Regions from separate parts of the Neorhizobium sp. P12A genome, predicted to be linked through region 1. Evidence: predicted binding sites of a transcription regulator. Region 1 holds the regulator's gene; the other holds the start of a gene.
What was found. Region 1 encodes PhoB, which activates phosphate uptake and scavenging genes when phosphate is short. Its sites were predicted from a motif close to TGTCATNNANCTGTCAT; they were not measured.

Region 2: DTW90_RS18635 (1-acyl-sn-glycerol-3-phosphate acyltransferase) is a predicted target of PhoB. The motif match lies at 5,482-5,498, and genes of this name have one in related genera.

What each region holds. Positions count from the first base shown of each region.
Region 1 is NZ_QOVX01000002.1:463,573-470,938, forward strand. It holds gene pstC (phosphate ABC transporter permease subunit PstC) at 1-643, shown strand, start outside; gene pstA (phosphate ABC transporter permease PstA) at 640-1,974, shown strand; gene pstB (phosphate ABC transporter ATP-binding protein PstB) at 1,988-2,803, shown strand; gene phoU (phosphate signaling complex protein PhoU) at 2,849-3,562, shown strand; gene phoB (phosphate regulon transcriptional regulator PhoB) at 3,593-4,276, shown strand; gene DTW90_RS08340 (GcrA family cell cycle regulator) at 4,347-4,871, opposite strand; gene DTW90_RS08345 (aspartate aminotransferase family protein) at 5,297-6,496, shown strand; gene argF (ornithine carbamoyltransferase) at 6,569-7,366, shown strand, end outside.
Region 2 is NZ_QOVX01000006.1:103,193-110,558, forward strand. It holds gene DTW90_RS18605 (AI-2E family transporter) at 1-45, shown strand, start outside; gene DTW90_RS18610 (DUF2336 domain-containing protein) at 50-1,189, opposite strand; gene DTW90_RS18615 (aldolase/citrate lyase family protein) at 1,418-2,134, shown strand; gene DTW90_RS18620 (flavin reductase family protein) at 2,153-2,764, opposite strand; gene DTW90_RS18625 (nitroreductase) at 2,766-3,347, opposite strand; gene DTW90_RS18630 (hypothetical protein) at 3,457-4,575, shown strand; gene DTW90_RS18635 (1-acyl-sn-glycerol-3-phosphate acyltransferase) at 4,585-5,424, opposite strand; gene thrS (threonine--tRNA ligase) at 5,543-7,366, opposite strand, start outside.

The DNA.
Region 1 (7,366 bases):
CTACATGGCCGAATATGCCTCGGTCCGCGTCAGGTCGGTTGCCAAGCCGATGCTGGAAGTGTTGGCCGGCATCCCGACCATCGTCTACGGCTTTTTCGCGCTCGTCACGGTCGGCCCCTTCCTGCGGGACCTCTCCAGCGACATCAACGGCTTCCTGACCGGAGACTATACGAATTTCATCGAGGCGCAGAGCGTACTGACCGCCGGCTTCGTCATGGGCGTAATGCTGATCCCCTATGTGTCGTCGCTGTCAGACGACATCATCATGGCGGTGCCGCGGTCCCTGCGCGACGGCTCGCTCGGCCTCGGCGCGACCCGTTCCGAGACCGTCAAGCGCATCATCCTGCCCGCCGCGCTGCCGGGCATCGTCGGCGCCCTGCTGATGACCGCCTCGCGCGCGATCGGCGAGACCATGATCGTCGTGCTGGCTGCCGGTGTCGCGGCTCGCATGCAGATCAACCCGTTCGAGCCGATGACGACTGTCACGGTCAAGATCGTGAATCAGCTCACCGGCGATCTCGAATTCACCTCGCCGCAGACCCTTGTCGCATTCGCGCTCGGCATCACCCTCTTTTGCCTGACCCTGTGCCTGAACGTTTACGCTCTCTACATCGTGCGCAGATACCGGGAGCAATACGAATGAGCAAAGTCGTATCTCCGACGGCTCCAGCGAACGGGGCAAGGGCACTCTCCCGGCCGATCAGGCATCGAGACATAGGCCTGCGTCGCCGCTATGCCGCCGAGCGCCGTTTCCGCGCCTATGGCATCGCTGCCATTACGTTTGGGCTGGTCTTCCTCATCATTCTCGTCTCCTCGATCGTGCGGCATGGCTATACCGCCTTCGTTCAGACGACGATCACATTGCCGATCGAATTCAGCGAGAAGACGATCGATCCGCGCAACGCACGCGCCAGCGACCCGAATGTGCTGAACGCCGCCAACTATCCGCTTCTGGTGCGCGATGCCCTGGTCAAGGCGCTCTCGATCGATCCGTCGAACCGCCTGGCCGTCCGCAAGGCGACGGACATGGTTTCGGATAGCGCACGCGTCGAACTGCGCAATCGGATCACCGCTGATCCCTCGATCATCGGCAAGACGGTGAAAGTTACATTTCTGGCCAGTGCGAACATCGATTCCGCCTACAAGCGCGAGATCGACCTGACCGTGCCGGAGAGCAACCGCAAGGTTTCCGACCAGCAGATCGCCTGGATGAAGCAGCTTGCCGCCGATGGCGCGCTGCACGAAAGTTTCAACACCGGCCTGTTTGTCTCTGGCAATTCGAGCCGCCCTGAATCGGCCGGCCTCGGCGTTGCACTCGTCGGTTCGCTCTACCTGATGGCGACAGTACTGGTTCTGGCATTGCCGATTGGCGTGGCGACGTCGATCTATCTGGAAGAGTTCGCGCCGAGGAACCGGTTCACGGATCTGATCGAGGTGAACATCAACAATCTCGCCGCCGTGCCGTCGATCGTCTACGGCCTGCTCGGCCTCTCTGTCTTCATCAATTTTGCCGGTCTTCCGCGCTCCGCCTCCCTGGTCGGAGGGCTCGTCCTCAGCCTGATGACCTTGCCGATGATCATCATTGCCACGCGTGCAGCGCTCAGAGCCGTGCCGCCGTCGATCCGCAGCGCCGCGCTCGGCCTTGGCGCCTCGCGCATGCAGGTGGTGTTTCATCATGTGCTGCCGCTCGCCATGCCGGGCATCCTGACAGGCACGATCCTTGGCCTGGCGCATGCGCTGGGCGAGACGGCACCGCTGCTCCTCATCGGCATGGTTGCCTTCGTCACCAGCTACCCCACGTCACCGCTCGATCCGTCGACTTCGCTGCCGGTCCAGATCTACATGTGGTCCAACGAGGCCGAGCGCGCCTTTGTCGAACGGACGTCGGGAGCGATCATCGTCCTCCTCATCTTTCTCGTCGCGATGAACATCGGAGCCATCCTGTTGCGCCGTCGTTTCGAGCGCCGGTGGTAGGAGAGCGGACAAGATGAACACCATGGTCAAGACCGCAGCCGGAAAGCCCCTGAGCCAGAAAATGATCACTCCCCCCTACAAGATGATCGGCCAGGACGTTTCTGTCTTCTACGGCGAAAAGCGCGCGCTTTTCGATGTGAACCTCAATATCCGCGAAAACACCGTGACGGCGCTGATCGGCCCCTCCGGCTGCGGAAAATCCACCTTCCTGCGCAGCCTCAACCGCATGAACGATACGATCGAGAATTGCCGGGTGACCGGCCGCATCACGCTTGACGATCAGGACATCTACGATACGGTGATTGATGTCGTCGAGCTGCGCGCCCGAGTCGGCATGGTGTTCCAGCGGCCCAATCCGTTCCCGAAGTCGATCTACGAAAACGTCGCCTATGGGCCGCGCATTCACGGCCTTCACAAGTCGAAGGCCGATCTCGACCACATCGTGGAGACCAGCCTGCAGAGGGCGGGGCTGTGGGGTGAGGTAAAGGATCGGCTCCTGGAGGCGGGCACGAGCCTTTCCGGCGGCCAGCAGCAGCGCCTCTGCATCGCCCGCGCGGTTGCCGTCAGTCCCGAGGTCATTCTGATGGACGAGCCGTGCTCGGCGCTCGACCCGATTGCGACGGCCAAGGTGGAGGAACTCATTCATGAACTACGGGAGAATTTCACGATCGTCATCGTGACGCACTCCATGCAACAGGCAGCCCGCGTTTCGCAACGCACCGCAATGTTCCATCTCGGCCAATTGGTCGAGGAGAACGACACAGACAAGATGTTTACCAATCCCGACGATCAGCGCACGCAGGACTACATCATGGGCCGTTTCGGTTGATGATGCCCCTGAGTGCGCTCGCCCTTTCAATATGAGGACAGAAACATGGTTTCGACACACATTCTCTCAGCCTACGACGAAGATCTGAAGTTCCTGTCGCGCCGCATCTCGGAGATGGGCGGCCTGTCGGAGCAGATGGTCGGCGACAGCGTTCGCGCCCTGGTCAACGGCGACGCTGCCCTGGCCCAGAAGGTCATTTCCGACGACGTCGTCCTTGATCACGCTGAACGCGAGATCAACGACAAGGCGATCGTCACGATCGCCCGCCGCCAGCCAATGGCTGCCGACCTGCGCGAAATCATGGGCTCGATCCGTATCGCCGCCGACCTGGAGCGTGTTGGCGACCTCGGCAAGAACACCGCAAAGCGCGTGCTCGCCGTGCAGGGCACGGGCGTTCCGCGCCGTCTCGCCCGCGGCATCGAGCATCTCTCCGAACTGGCGCTCGTCCAGCTGAAGGAAGTGCTTGACGTCTACACGACCCGCTCGCCTGACAAGGCCGTCTCGATCCGCGAACGCGACGAGGAAATCGATGCCATGTACACCTCGCTCTTCCGCGAGATGCTCACCTACATGATGGAAGATCCGCGCAACATCACCACCTGCACGCATCTTCTCTTCTGCGCCAAGAACATCGAGCGCATCGGCGACCACGCCACCAACATTGCCGAAACGATCTACTACATGGCAACCGGTGCGCAGGTCGAAGGCGAACGCCCGAAGGATGATACCGCCAATACCGTCGGTGCCGTGACGGAATAACCCCACGCCGTTGAAGGAGACCACAAACGAATGGTTCCTAGAGTTGCTGTCGTAGAAGACGAAGAAGCACTGAGCGTGCTTCTTCGCTATAATCTCGAGGCTGAAGGCTTCGAAGTGGACACGATCCTGAGAGGTGACGAGGCTGAAATGCGCCTCCAGGAGCGTACCCCCGATCTTCTGATCCTGGATTGGATGCTCCCCGGCGTGTCCGGCATCGAGCTCTGCCGCCGGCTGCGCATGCGGCCGGAGACCGAGCGCCTGCCGATCATCATGCTGACGGCGAGGGGCGAGGAAAGCGAGCGCGTGCGCGGACTGTCGACCGGCGCGGACGACTATGTCGTCAAGCCGTTCTCGACCCCGGAACTGATGGCCCGCGTCAAGGCGATGCTGCGTCGCGCCCGGCCGGAAGTGCTCTCGACGGTCCTGCGCTGTGGCGACATCGAGCTCGACCGCGAGACGCACCGCGTCCATCGCAAGAGCCGCGAAGTTCGCCTGGGACCGACGGAGTTCCGCCTGCTCGAATTCCTGATGTCCTCTCCGGGCAGGGTCTTCTCGCGGTCGCAGCTTCTGGACGGTGTCTGGGGCCACGATATCTATGTCGACGAGCGTACCGTCGACGTTCATGTCGGTCGCCTGCGCAAGGCGCTGAACTTCTCCAACATGCAGGATGTCATCCGGACCGTCCGCGGTGCCGGCTACTCCATGGAAGCGTGAGCCGTCTCCAGCTCAAAGCCAAACGAAAAACGGGCCTTGCGGCCCGTTTTCTCTTTGTGGCGATATGAGTTTAGCGGGCCGCGCGCCGGCGGTCATTTACCGGCTGATAGGCGAGGCGCTGATGGTAGGTGCAGTAGGGCGAAGAGTCCGGGGACTCGCAGCCACAGAAATAGAAATCGTCCTTCAGCGGGTCGCCGACCGGCCACTTGCATGTGCGTTCGGTAAGCTCCGTCAGGCCGAGACGACGCGAGATCGGAACGACGACGTTGGAGGCCGGACGGAACTCCATTTCCTCCATCTCGTCGACTTCGATCTCTTCCTTGAGCATGGTCGCGCCCTGCTGACGGGTAACCGTCCTGGTTGCGACGCGGGAGGCGTAGGTGGGCGCGCGCGGAACAGTGGCATTGCGCTTCGGAGCGCGTGCCGTTGTGGCCGTGCCGCCCGCTTTTGCGCGGCCCGGCAGGCTCAGGCGATGCACCTTGCCGATGACAGCGTTTCGGCTCACTCCGCCGAGCTGAGCGGCAATCTGGCTGGCGCTCAAGCCCTCGGACCATAGTTTCTTCAGCTTCTCAACGCGCTCGTCTGTCCAATTCATGACCTGTCTCCGCCTGTCGCGTTTCTCATGGCAGAATCCCTCACCATCGCCCCAAGTATATTGGAGCTGAAAACGCTCTTAAATTGTGGTGACTAGTTCCGCCGCATGCAGTCTAGTAATTGAGTTTTAACCTAGTGTGAGGCTGACTCCGTGACAAGAGTCGCTCGAATCATCTCGAATCGATTTCGGCGTTTTCCCCAACTTGCTGTTCCGCAGAGTCATTTTTGCAACATAAGAAGTTGCAAATATACCACCGCGAAACGGTCGCTCTGCCGCACCTGCTAAATCCTCAGTTTTGTTGACATCGCGGTGCGAAAAGTAAATAGTGCCAACGCCGCCGCGAGGCGGCATTTTTGATTTTTCCGGACCGGTTCTTAGTGCGAAAATCCGTGTCCGAGCATGGTTTGACCGAGGAGAATTGCGTCATGGCAACCGCCACCCCGCTGTACGACACCTATATGCGTGCTCCACTGCGGTTTGAGCGAGGCGAAGGCGTCTGGCTCATCACGGAAACCGGCGAGCGATATCTCGATTTCGGCGCAGGCGTTGCCGTTACCTCGGTCGGTCATAGTCATCCGCATGTCGTCGGCGCGCTGAAGGCGCAGGCGGACAAGGTCTGGCATCTGTCGAATATCTACGAAGTGCCGGGTCAGGAAGTGCTGGCCAAGCGCCTGACCGATGCCACCTTTGCCGACAAGGTGTTCTTCACCAATTCCGGCGCCGAGGCGCTGGAATGCGCGATCAAGACGGCGCGGCGCTATCAGTTCTCGAAGGGCCATCCGGAGAAATTCCATATCATCACCTTCGAAGGCGCCTTCCATGGCCGTACGCTCGGTACGATCGCCGCAGGCGGCCAGGCAAAATATCTCGAAGGCTTCGGTCCCAAAGCGCCGGGTTTCGATCAGGTGCCCTTTGGTGATATCGAGGCCGTGCGCGCCGCGATCACCGATGCGACCGCCGGCATATTGATAGAGCCTGTGCAGGGCGAAGGCGGTGTGCGTCCGGCCTCGCCCGAGTTCATGCGCGCGCTGCGACAGCTCTGCGACGAACATGGCCTGCTGCTGATCCTCGACGAGGTGCAGACCGGCGTCGGCCGGACTGGCAAGCTCTTTGCCTATGAATGGAGCGGTATCACCCCCGACATCATCGCCGTGGCCAAGGGCATCGGCGGGGGCTTTCCGCTCGGTGCCTGCCTTGCGACGGCGGAAGCCGCCTCCGGCATGGTCGCCGGCACCCATGGAACGACCTATGGCGGCAATCCGCTGGCCATGGCTGTCGGCAATGCGGTGCTCGACGTTATCCTTGGTGACGGCTTCCTGCAGCATGTGCGCGACGTATCGCTCGTCTTCCGCCAGGGGCTGGCATCGCTGAAGGACCGCTATCCTGATATCATCGAGGATGTGCGCGGCGATGGCCTGTTGCTCGGCATCAAGGCCGCGATCCCCTCGGCCGAGCTGCTGGCTGCGATCCGCGCCGAGCATCTTCTCGGCGTGCCGGCGGGCGACAACGTCATCCGCATGCTGCCGCCGTTGACCGTCACGGCCGAGGAAGCACGCGAAGGGCTGAACCGCATCGAGCACGCCGCCGAGAAGCTGCGCGCCGAACGCGCCAAGAAATCGGCTTGATTTTCCCGCGCCTGCTGAAGGGGCGTTGGCCCCGCAGCAGGCGTTATCAGTTTTAGGGTACAGGGCAGGACCATGGCATCACCCAAGCATTTCCTCGATCTCTCCGCCGTAGAAGCTTCCGATCTGCGCACCATCATCGATGATGCGATGGTGCGAAAGCAGGCTCTGAAGGCGGGCTCCGCCGACAAGCCGCTGGCCGGCAAGATGCTGGCGATGATCTTCGAGAAGCCCTCCACACGAACTCGCGTCTCCTTCGATGTCGGCATGCGCCAGCTCGGCGGCGAGACGCTGTTCCTGTCGGGCACGGAAATGCAGCTCGGCCGCGCCGAGACCATCGGCGATACGGCCAAGGTGCTCTCGCGTTATGTCGACGCCATCATGATCCGCACGACCGAGCATTCGCGCATGCTGGAGCTTGCCGAACATGCGACCGTGCCAGTCATCAACGCGCTGACGGATGACACGCATCCCTGCCAGATCATGGCCGACATCATGACCTTCGAGGAGCACCGCGGCCCGATCAAGGGCAAGACGATCGCCTGGACCGGCGATGGCAACAATGTGCTGCATTCGCTGGTCGAGGGCGCTGCCCGTTTCGGCTATCGCATGAATATGGCGGTACCCCTTGGTTCCGAGCCGAAGGATAACTATCTGAACTGGGCCCGCGATGAGGGCGCCGAAATCATGCTTTATCATGATGCCGACCGTGCGGTCGAAGGCGCCGATTGCGTGGTAACCGATACCTGGGTCTCCATGAATCAGGAACATCGGGCTCGGGGTCACAATGTCTTCCAACCCTATCAGGTGAATGCGGCCTTGATGTCGAAGGCCCGCAAGGAAGCTTTGTTCATGCACTGCCTTCCCGCGCAT
Region 2 (7,366 bases), on a different contig from region 1:
CCGGAGCTTCAGCTCCGTATCCATCGGGAAGCTTCCGAAGGCTGATCTTTCAAGCGGCTGCGAGAGAAGCAAGCGAGGCGAAGCTGCGGGCCGATTGCCTCTGTTCAGCAATATGCAGCTTTTCGACCATGTCCATCAGCTCGGTTGCGGCTGGGGATACGCTGTCCTTGCGGCGGAATATCTGCAGGAGCCGCGACGACACGTTTTCAAGGACAGACCCGGCATCCGCCCGGGAGGCATTGCGCCAGAGCAGCGTGGCCTCCACGAAAATGGCGCTGATATCGCGCGGCAGGCCTGCGGATTCATATAGCGCCCGCACCGCATGCATGCGGCCATTGCCGAGGATCGAGCGCACGCGGCGTTCGTCGCAGCCGGAAAGGCTGACGATGGTCGCCGCAAAGAAATCCACCTTGCCGGAGCAGAGCGCATGCATCAGGAATGCGGGCGTAAGCCGGCCGGAAAGCCGCAGGTGCTCGACCAGTTCCGGAATATCTTCGTGCCGCACGGCGCCGGCAATGGTAACGGTCGCGGTCTCGCCGGCTTCGCGGGTGATATGGCGCAGTCGCTGGCTTCCGATGGCGGCCTGCACGAGATTGAAGCCTGAAAGCGCCTCGCTGACGCGCTGCATCAGCAAATGACGCGCATCTGAAGGCAGATCTTCCCGCTCAAGCAGCAGCCTGCGCACGTCGCAGCAGTCGCCAAGCCGCTCGGCTACACGCTTCAGCGAGGCGCGTGAGATGGCTGCTCCATCATTCTCCAGAAGGCAGAGAACATCCTCCTCGCCTCCCACTTCGGCGAGCGCGGCCGAAACCGATCGCGAGACCGAGCCGCGTGAAGCGATCAGAATTCGGGTGACGCTCGTGCCTCGTGCAGCAAGATCGACCAGATCCACGTCCGAAAAGAGCGGCGAGGAAATAATGACCTGGCCGGCAATCTCGGGCTGGTCTTCCGCGAGCGATAAAATTACATTCCGTGGTGCAGCATCCGAATGGGCAAGTGCTTCTGCGAGGGACAATCGCACACGAGGCGACGGATCATCGAGCAGGTAAGTCATTGCCATTTCGGCAGCAGCGCGTTCTTCGGTAGGCATCGAAGACTGAAGATAGGCCCGGCCCAATGCATTGGCTGCCTTCGCCCTGTCTCCGGTCTTGGCGGTTTCCGCCCAGCGAAGAAATGCTTCTACGATCACGTTACGCCCCAATACTTGCGGGACAATCCTTGTCCGCCAACTACAGCATTCACGTTACCTTCAAAAAGTTTATGATTGGTTCACCATATTCATTAACCGCTGACCGAGATATGTGACCGTTTATGGGGCGGTCCCCCTCCCCGGAGGATCCAATTCCAGCTAAGGTAGTTTACGTAACGTAATGCATCCTGCGTAGGGCCTGTTGAGGCCAAGTTGGGGAAGTTCCGCTTGATTAGGTCCTGGTTCCTGGCGCCTGCGGGCAACGAAACGAAGCTGGTCGAAGGTCTCGCCAGCAATGCCGATGCGTTCGTCCTTGACCTGTCCCAAGCGCAGGCCGTGAACGCCGAGGAAGCTCGCCTTGCAGCTGCCGATCTCCTGCGGCAGGATCATTCCTCGGCCATGGTGTTCTACGTCATGACCCATGCTTCCGGGAGCGATCTTCTGCAAGGTGATCTCGAGGCTCTGGTTCCTCTCGAACCTGCCGGCATCGTCCTTCCGCATGCCGACGGCGGCTCCGATCTGCAGCAGCTCGATGTTATGATTTCCGTTCAGGAAGCTCTGGCAGGGCTTCCCGTTGGCCGCACGAAAATCGTGGCCCTGACCGGCGATCATGCCGGGGTCGCCTTTTCGGCCGGCAGCTATCGTGCCAAATCGCAGAGATTGGAAGCGCTGGGATGGTGGGCCGATCGGGCAGCCGGCAATATCGGCGTCAACCGTCTGCATGAATCGAACGGCCGTCTGGCAGCTCCCCTCGAAGCCGTCCGTACCTTGACCCTGCTCGGAGCCAGCACCGCGGGTGTCGGCGCGATCGACACGCCCTCGGCAGCCATGGATATCGAACATTTCCGCGTCGAATGCGACTCGGCTCGCGGCGATGGCTTTGCCGGCAAGATCGCCATCAGCGCCGAACAGGCGGCCGTCATCAACACGGTCTTTGCCGCCTGACGGGCTTCAGCGTCGAGCCTAGCTCTGCGGCGGCTTGGGGCGGATCATCTCGAAGACCTCGCTGCCTTCGCTATAGTCCATGTAGCCCATGCGAGCCACAGGTCTCGCCAGCGACATGTCCAGGCGCCCGTTCCGAATGATCGTCTCGTCGATGTGAATGCCGACGACCTGGCCGAAGACCATGACATTCAGAGCCGGCTCGCCGGAGAGCGTCCTCGGATTGAGAATCTCGGTTACCCGGCACTCCAGAACAGCAAACGCCTCGGCAACATAGGGTGCGTCTACCAAGGTACCGGTCTTTGCCGTGAGGCCCGCCAGTTCGAACTCGTTTACGCCGTACGAGACGGCGATCGACGAGGCATTCATCTTCTCCACGAGATTGCGGCTGACGAGATTGGCGGTAAAGACACCCGTCTCTTCTGCGTTCCTGACGCTGTCCTTCTTGCCGTCGGACGAGAACATGACAATCTTCGGCCGATCGCATACAGCGTTGAAGAAGGAATAGGGCGACAGGTTGATCGACCCGTCGCTCCCCTTGCTGCCGATCCAGCCGATGGGGCGCGGCGCAACGATGGCCTTGAACGGATCGTGCGCCAGACCGTGCTGGTTCGCATCGGTCGCATAGAACATATTACTCTCCGCCGACCCAGGTTACGGTTTCGACCAACTCCGGACGGGGCCGTTCTGTCGACGGAAAGGTGCTCGAACCGATATGGATGAAGCCGGCGACCTTCTCGCCCGGCTGTACGCCGAGAACCGGATAGGCGCGTTCATCATAGGCGAACCACTCGGTCAGCCAGTTCGAAACCCAGCCATGGGCATTGGCCGACATGAGCAGATTGAGGCACAGGGCGCCCGCCGACATCAACTGTTCCCATTCCGGAATCTTGACATGCGGTGCCGCCTTGCTAACGACGGCGATAACGACGGGGGCGCGGGTGAAGCGCGCGCGTTCGACCTCGATCATCTCGGGCGACAGGTCCGGTTTTGCCGTCAACGCGAGCTTCAAAAGCTCCTCGCCGATGCGCTTCCGCTCCTCTCCGCGATAGACGATGAAACGCCAGGGGGCGAGCTTTCCGTGATCCGGAACGCGCGAGGCAATACGCAGAATGTCCTCGATTTCGGTCTTGTCCGGGCCGGGCTCGGACATCTGGAAGGCTGGGATAGATCGGCGGACCGCAAGATAATCGATCAGCTTAATATCATTTTTCATGGATGAATTGCTTTCGTCGAGATGCGCAAGGCGGACAGGTCTTGAATTTGCCACTGGATTGGTCTTGAAGTGGCCTTTGTCGCTCAAGAAGTCAATCGGTTGGGAACGCATGTCAGCTACTTTGGCCCTCGCCCGGATCGGCTTTGCAATCGCCGCGCTGGTGGTGATGCCGCTGACTGCTGCTGCCGAGGACGCCTTCAAGGAATTCAAGCAGCTCGATACGACCTCCAAGATGCCGAAGCTTAACGCCTTCATGGCGCCAGGCGCGGCTAAACCGAGCAATTCGGAGCTGCGCGAAGTTGCCTTCGATGCAAAGATGACAGCTGATGGTCAGGCTGTGCAGCAGGGCCTGTCCTGGTACGTTTTCAGTCCGATCCCGGGTGCTGACGGCAAGTTGCCGCTGGTTGCCAGCTCGAAGGGCGGATCGGCCGATTTTCAGCTCGCTCCAGGGGATTATTTCGTCAACGTTTCCTTCGGACGCGCTGGCGTCACCAAGAAACTGACCGTGCCTGATAGCGGTGCCATACAAAAGCAGGTCATGGTGCTTGATGCCGGCGGCATCGTGCTCAATGCCGTCTCGGGCTCCGACGTGCGCATCCCGCCCGGCGAACTCAGCTTCTCGATCTATTCGAGCGACGTGAAGGAGGATGGGACGCGCGGTCTCGTGATGGCCGACGTCAAGCCGAACACGCTGATCGGCATCAGTGCCGGCACCTACCACGTCGTTTCGGAATACGGTCAAGTCAACGCGATCATCCGTGCAGATATCCAGGTGGAATCGGGCAAGGTGACCGAGGCGACGATCCAGCACCGCGCCGCAAAGATCACGCTCAAGCTCGTCTCGGATGCCGGCGGAGAAGCCATTGCCGATACGGCTTGGTCGGTACTGACGTCATCGGGCGATATCGTTGCGGAAAGCGTCAGCGCCTTCCCGACCATGGTCCTGTCGGAAGGGGTGTATACGGCCGTCGCCCGCAACAAGGACAAGATCTACCAGCGCGATTTCAACGTGACCGCCGGGCAGAATTCCGATGTCGAGGTATTGTTGAGGGAGCAGCCGCAGGAAGTGCAGGAACCGCTGCGGCAGGAGGATCAGGCCGTTCCCGCCGTTCAGCAAGTCGTGCCGCAACAGGCGTCGCCAGCTGAGCAACCTCATCCGGCTGGCAAAGCACCGCTTCCGACCTATGAACAGCTTGCCCCCGGCGAAAGCGGCACCAGCATGGATTGACGGGGCTGACTAGGCTCGCTTCAAAAACGGCCGCCGCGGCGGCGCCATGGAAAAGACAGCACTATAGAGCCGCGACAGCAGATCCTTGCGATCATTGCCCTTGTTCAACGATTCCCACGATATCAGCTCGCCTACATGGGAGGTGATCGTGCTGCCGGACAGCCGACGAAATTCGCGGATCAACAGTGAAAGGCGCAGCGTCAGCGAAAGCCGGCTCGCGAGGTGGAAGAGCCTGCCGTTCTGCCCTTCGAAATAGATCGGAATGACGCTAGCGCGCGCAGACTGCACGAGCTTTGCCGGGAACATCTTCCAGGGCAAGTCCTCTGCCCTGCCGAAGCCCTTTTTTGCAGTTGCAACTCCGCCCGCGGGAAAGACGATGATCGTCGTTCCTTCCTTCAGAATACGAAGGGCCTCATGCCGCGTGCGCATGTTGATGGCCAGTGCTTCCTTGGTCTCGTCGAAGGAGATCGGCAGGGAGTAATCCGCCATCTCAGGCACTTTCAGGAGCTCATTGTGAATGAGCACCTTGAACGGGCGACCGAGCTGCTCGGCGAGCGCGAGAACAGCAATGCCGTCACCGATGCCGAAGGGATGGTTCGCGACGATGACAACGGGCGTATCGTCGGTGAGGTTGCGCGGCGGCCATTCGCCCCTGATATCCATGCGAACGTCGATAAGGTCCAGCATCTTGCCGAACACCCGCTCGCTCTTGCCGACGATATCCGTACGCCAGATATCGTAAAGGCGCGCGTAACGGTCACGGCCGGACAAGCCCTCGATCGAGCGAATGAACCAGCGCTTCAGACGCGGGTCCCGTTCATTGGCATAGGACAATTCTTTGAAATTCAAATGGGCACCGGGCGCTGCCCGCTCCTCGATCATTCAGGGGCCATATATTGCAGGTATATGTCAGGCATCTGACAGCACGATGAAAACGCTGCCAGATGCTAATTGTTCAAACTGCAGTTCAGGCCGCCGCCTTGGCCTTCTTGGCTTCAGCCTTGCGCAGAAGATCCGGTGCGGTCGCCTCATGCGCCAGTTCCGCAATCGCTGCATTGAGCGACATTGAAGTCTGGGCCTGAGAGCCGAGCCGGCGGATGTTGACGGAACGCTCTTCTGCTTCCTTCTTGCCGCAGACGATGATCACGGGAACCTTCGTTACCGAATGTTCGCGGATCTTATAGTTGATCTTCTCGTTACGGAAGTCGGTCTCGACGGTGAGGCCAGCGTCACGCAGCGCTTCGGCAACCTCGGCGCCATACTCGTCCGCATCCGAGGTGATCGTTGCAACGACCACCTGCAGCGGCGATACCCATAGCGGCATATGGCCGGCGAAGTTCTCGATCAGGATGCCGAGAAAGCGTTCCATCGAGCCGCAGATGGCGCGGTGGATCATGACGGGCTGCGTCTTCTCCGAATGCTGATCGATGTAGAAGGCGCCGAAACGCTCCGGCAGGTTGAAGTCGACCTGCGTGGTACCGCACTGCCATTCACGGCCGATCGCGTCACGGAGCGTGTATTCGAACTTCGGCCCGTAGAACGCACCCTCGCCCGGCAGGATGCCGGTCTTGATGCGTCCGCCCGACTGTGCTTCGATTGTCTTCAGCACGTCCATCATCACGCTTTCGGCACGATCCCAGAGCGCATCTGAGCCGACGCGCTTGTCGGGACGCGTGGAGAGCTTGACGACGCATTCCTCGAAGCCGAAATCCTTGTAGACCGACAGGATGAGATCATTGATCTTCAGGCACTCGGCGGCCATCTGCTCGTCAGTGCAGAAGATATGCGCGTCATCCTGCGTGAAGCCGCGCACGCGCATCAGACCATGCAAGGCGCCCGACGGTTCGTAGCGATGCACGAGACCGAATTCCGCAAGGCGAATCGGCAGTTCGCGGTAGGACTTCAAGCCATGCTTGAATATCTGCACGTGGCCGGGGCAATTCATCGGCTTCAGCGCGAAGACGCGGTTGTCGGCATCCTTGTCATCGGGATGGGTGAAGGCATGGGCGGATTTTACCGCGAACATGTTCTCCTGATACCAGCCCCAGTGACCGGAGGTTTCCCACAGCGACGTATCAAGCACCTGCGGCGCGTTGACTTCCTCGTAGTCGCCGGCAAGACGCCGACGCATATAGGAGACGAGGGTCTGGAACACGCGCCAACCCTTGCCGTGCCAGAAGACGACGCCCGGGCCTTCTTCCTGGAAATGGAAGAGATCCATTTCACGGCCAAGACGGCGGTGGTCGCGCTTTTCGGCCTCGGCGAGGACGTTCAGGTAATTGTCGAGATCGGCCTGCTCGGCAAAGGCCGTGCCATAGATGCGCGACAGCATCGCATTGTTGCTGTCGCCGCGCCAATAGGCTCCTGCCACCTTCATAAGCTTGAAGGCGTTGCCGATCTGCCCGGTGGAGGCCATGTGCGGGCCGCGGCAGAGATCGAACCATTCGCCCTGGTTGTAGATCTTGAGGTCCTGGCCTTCTGGAATTGCGTCAACAAGTTCAACCTTGTAGTTCTCGCCCTTGGCGGCAAAGACTTCCTTGGCCTTCTCGCGCGACCAGATCTGCTTGGTGAACGGCTTGTTGCGCTGGATGATTTCCTTCATCTTCTTTTCGATGACGGGCAGATCGTCGGGCGTGAAAGGCTCGTTCTTGGCAAAGTCGTAGTAGAAGCCGTTCTCGATGACCGGGCCGATCGTCACCTGCGTGCCGGGCCATAGCTCCTGTACAGCTTCGGCGAGAACGTGTGCCGCGTCATGCCGGATAAGCTCCAGCGCGCGGGGATCTTCGCGGGT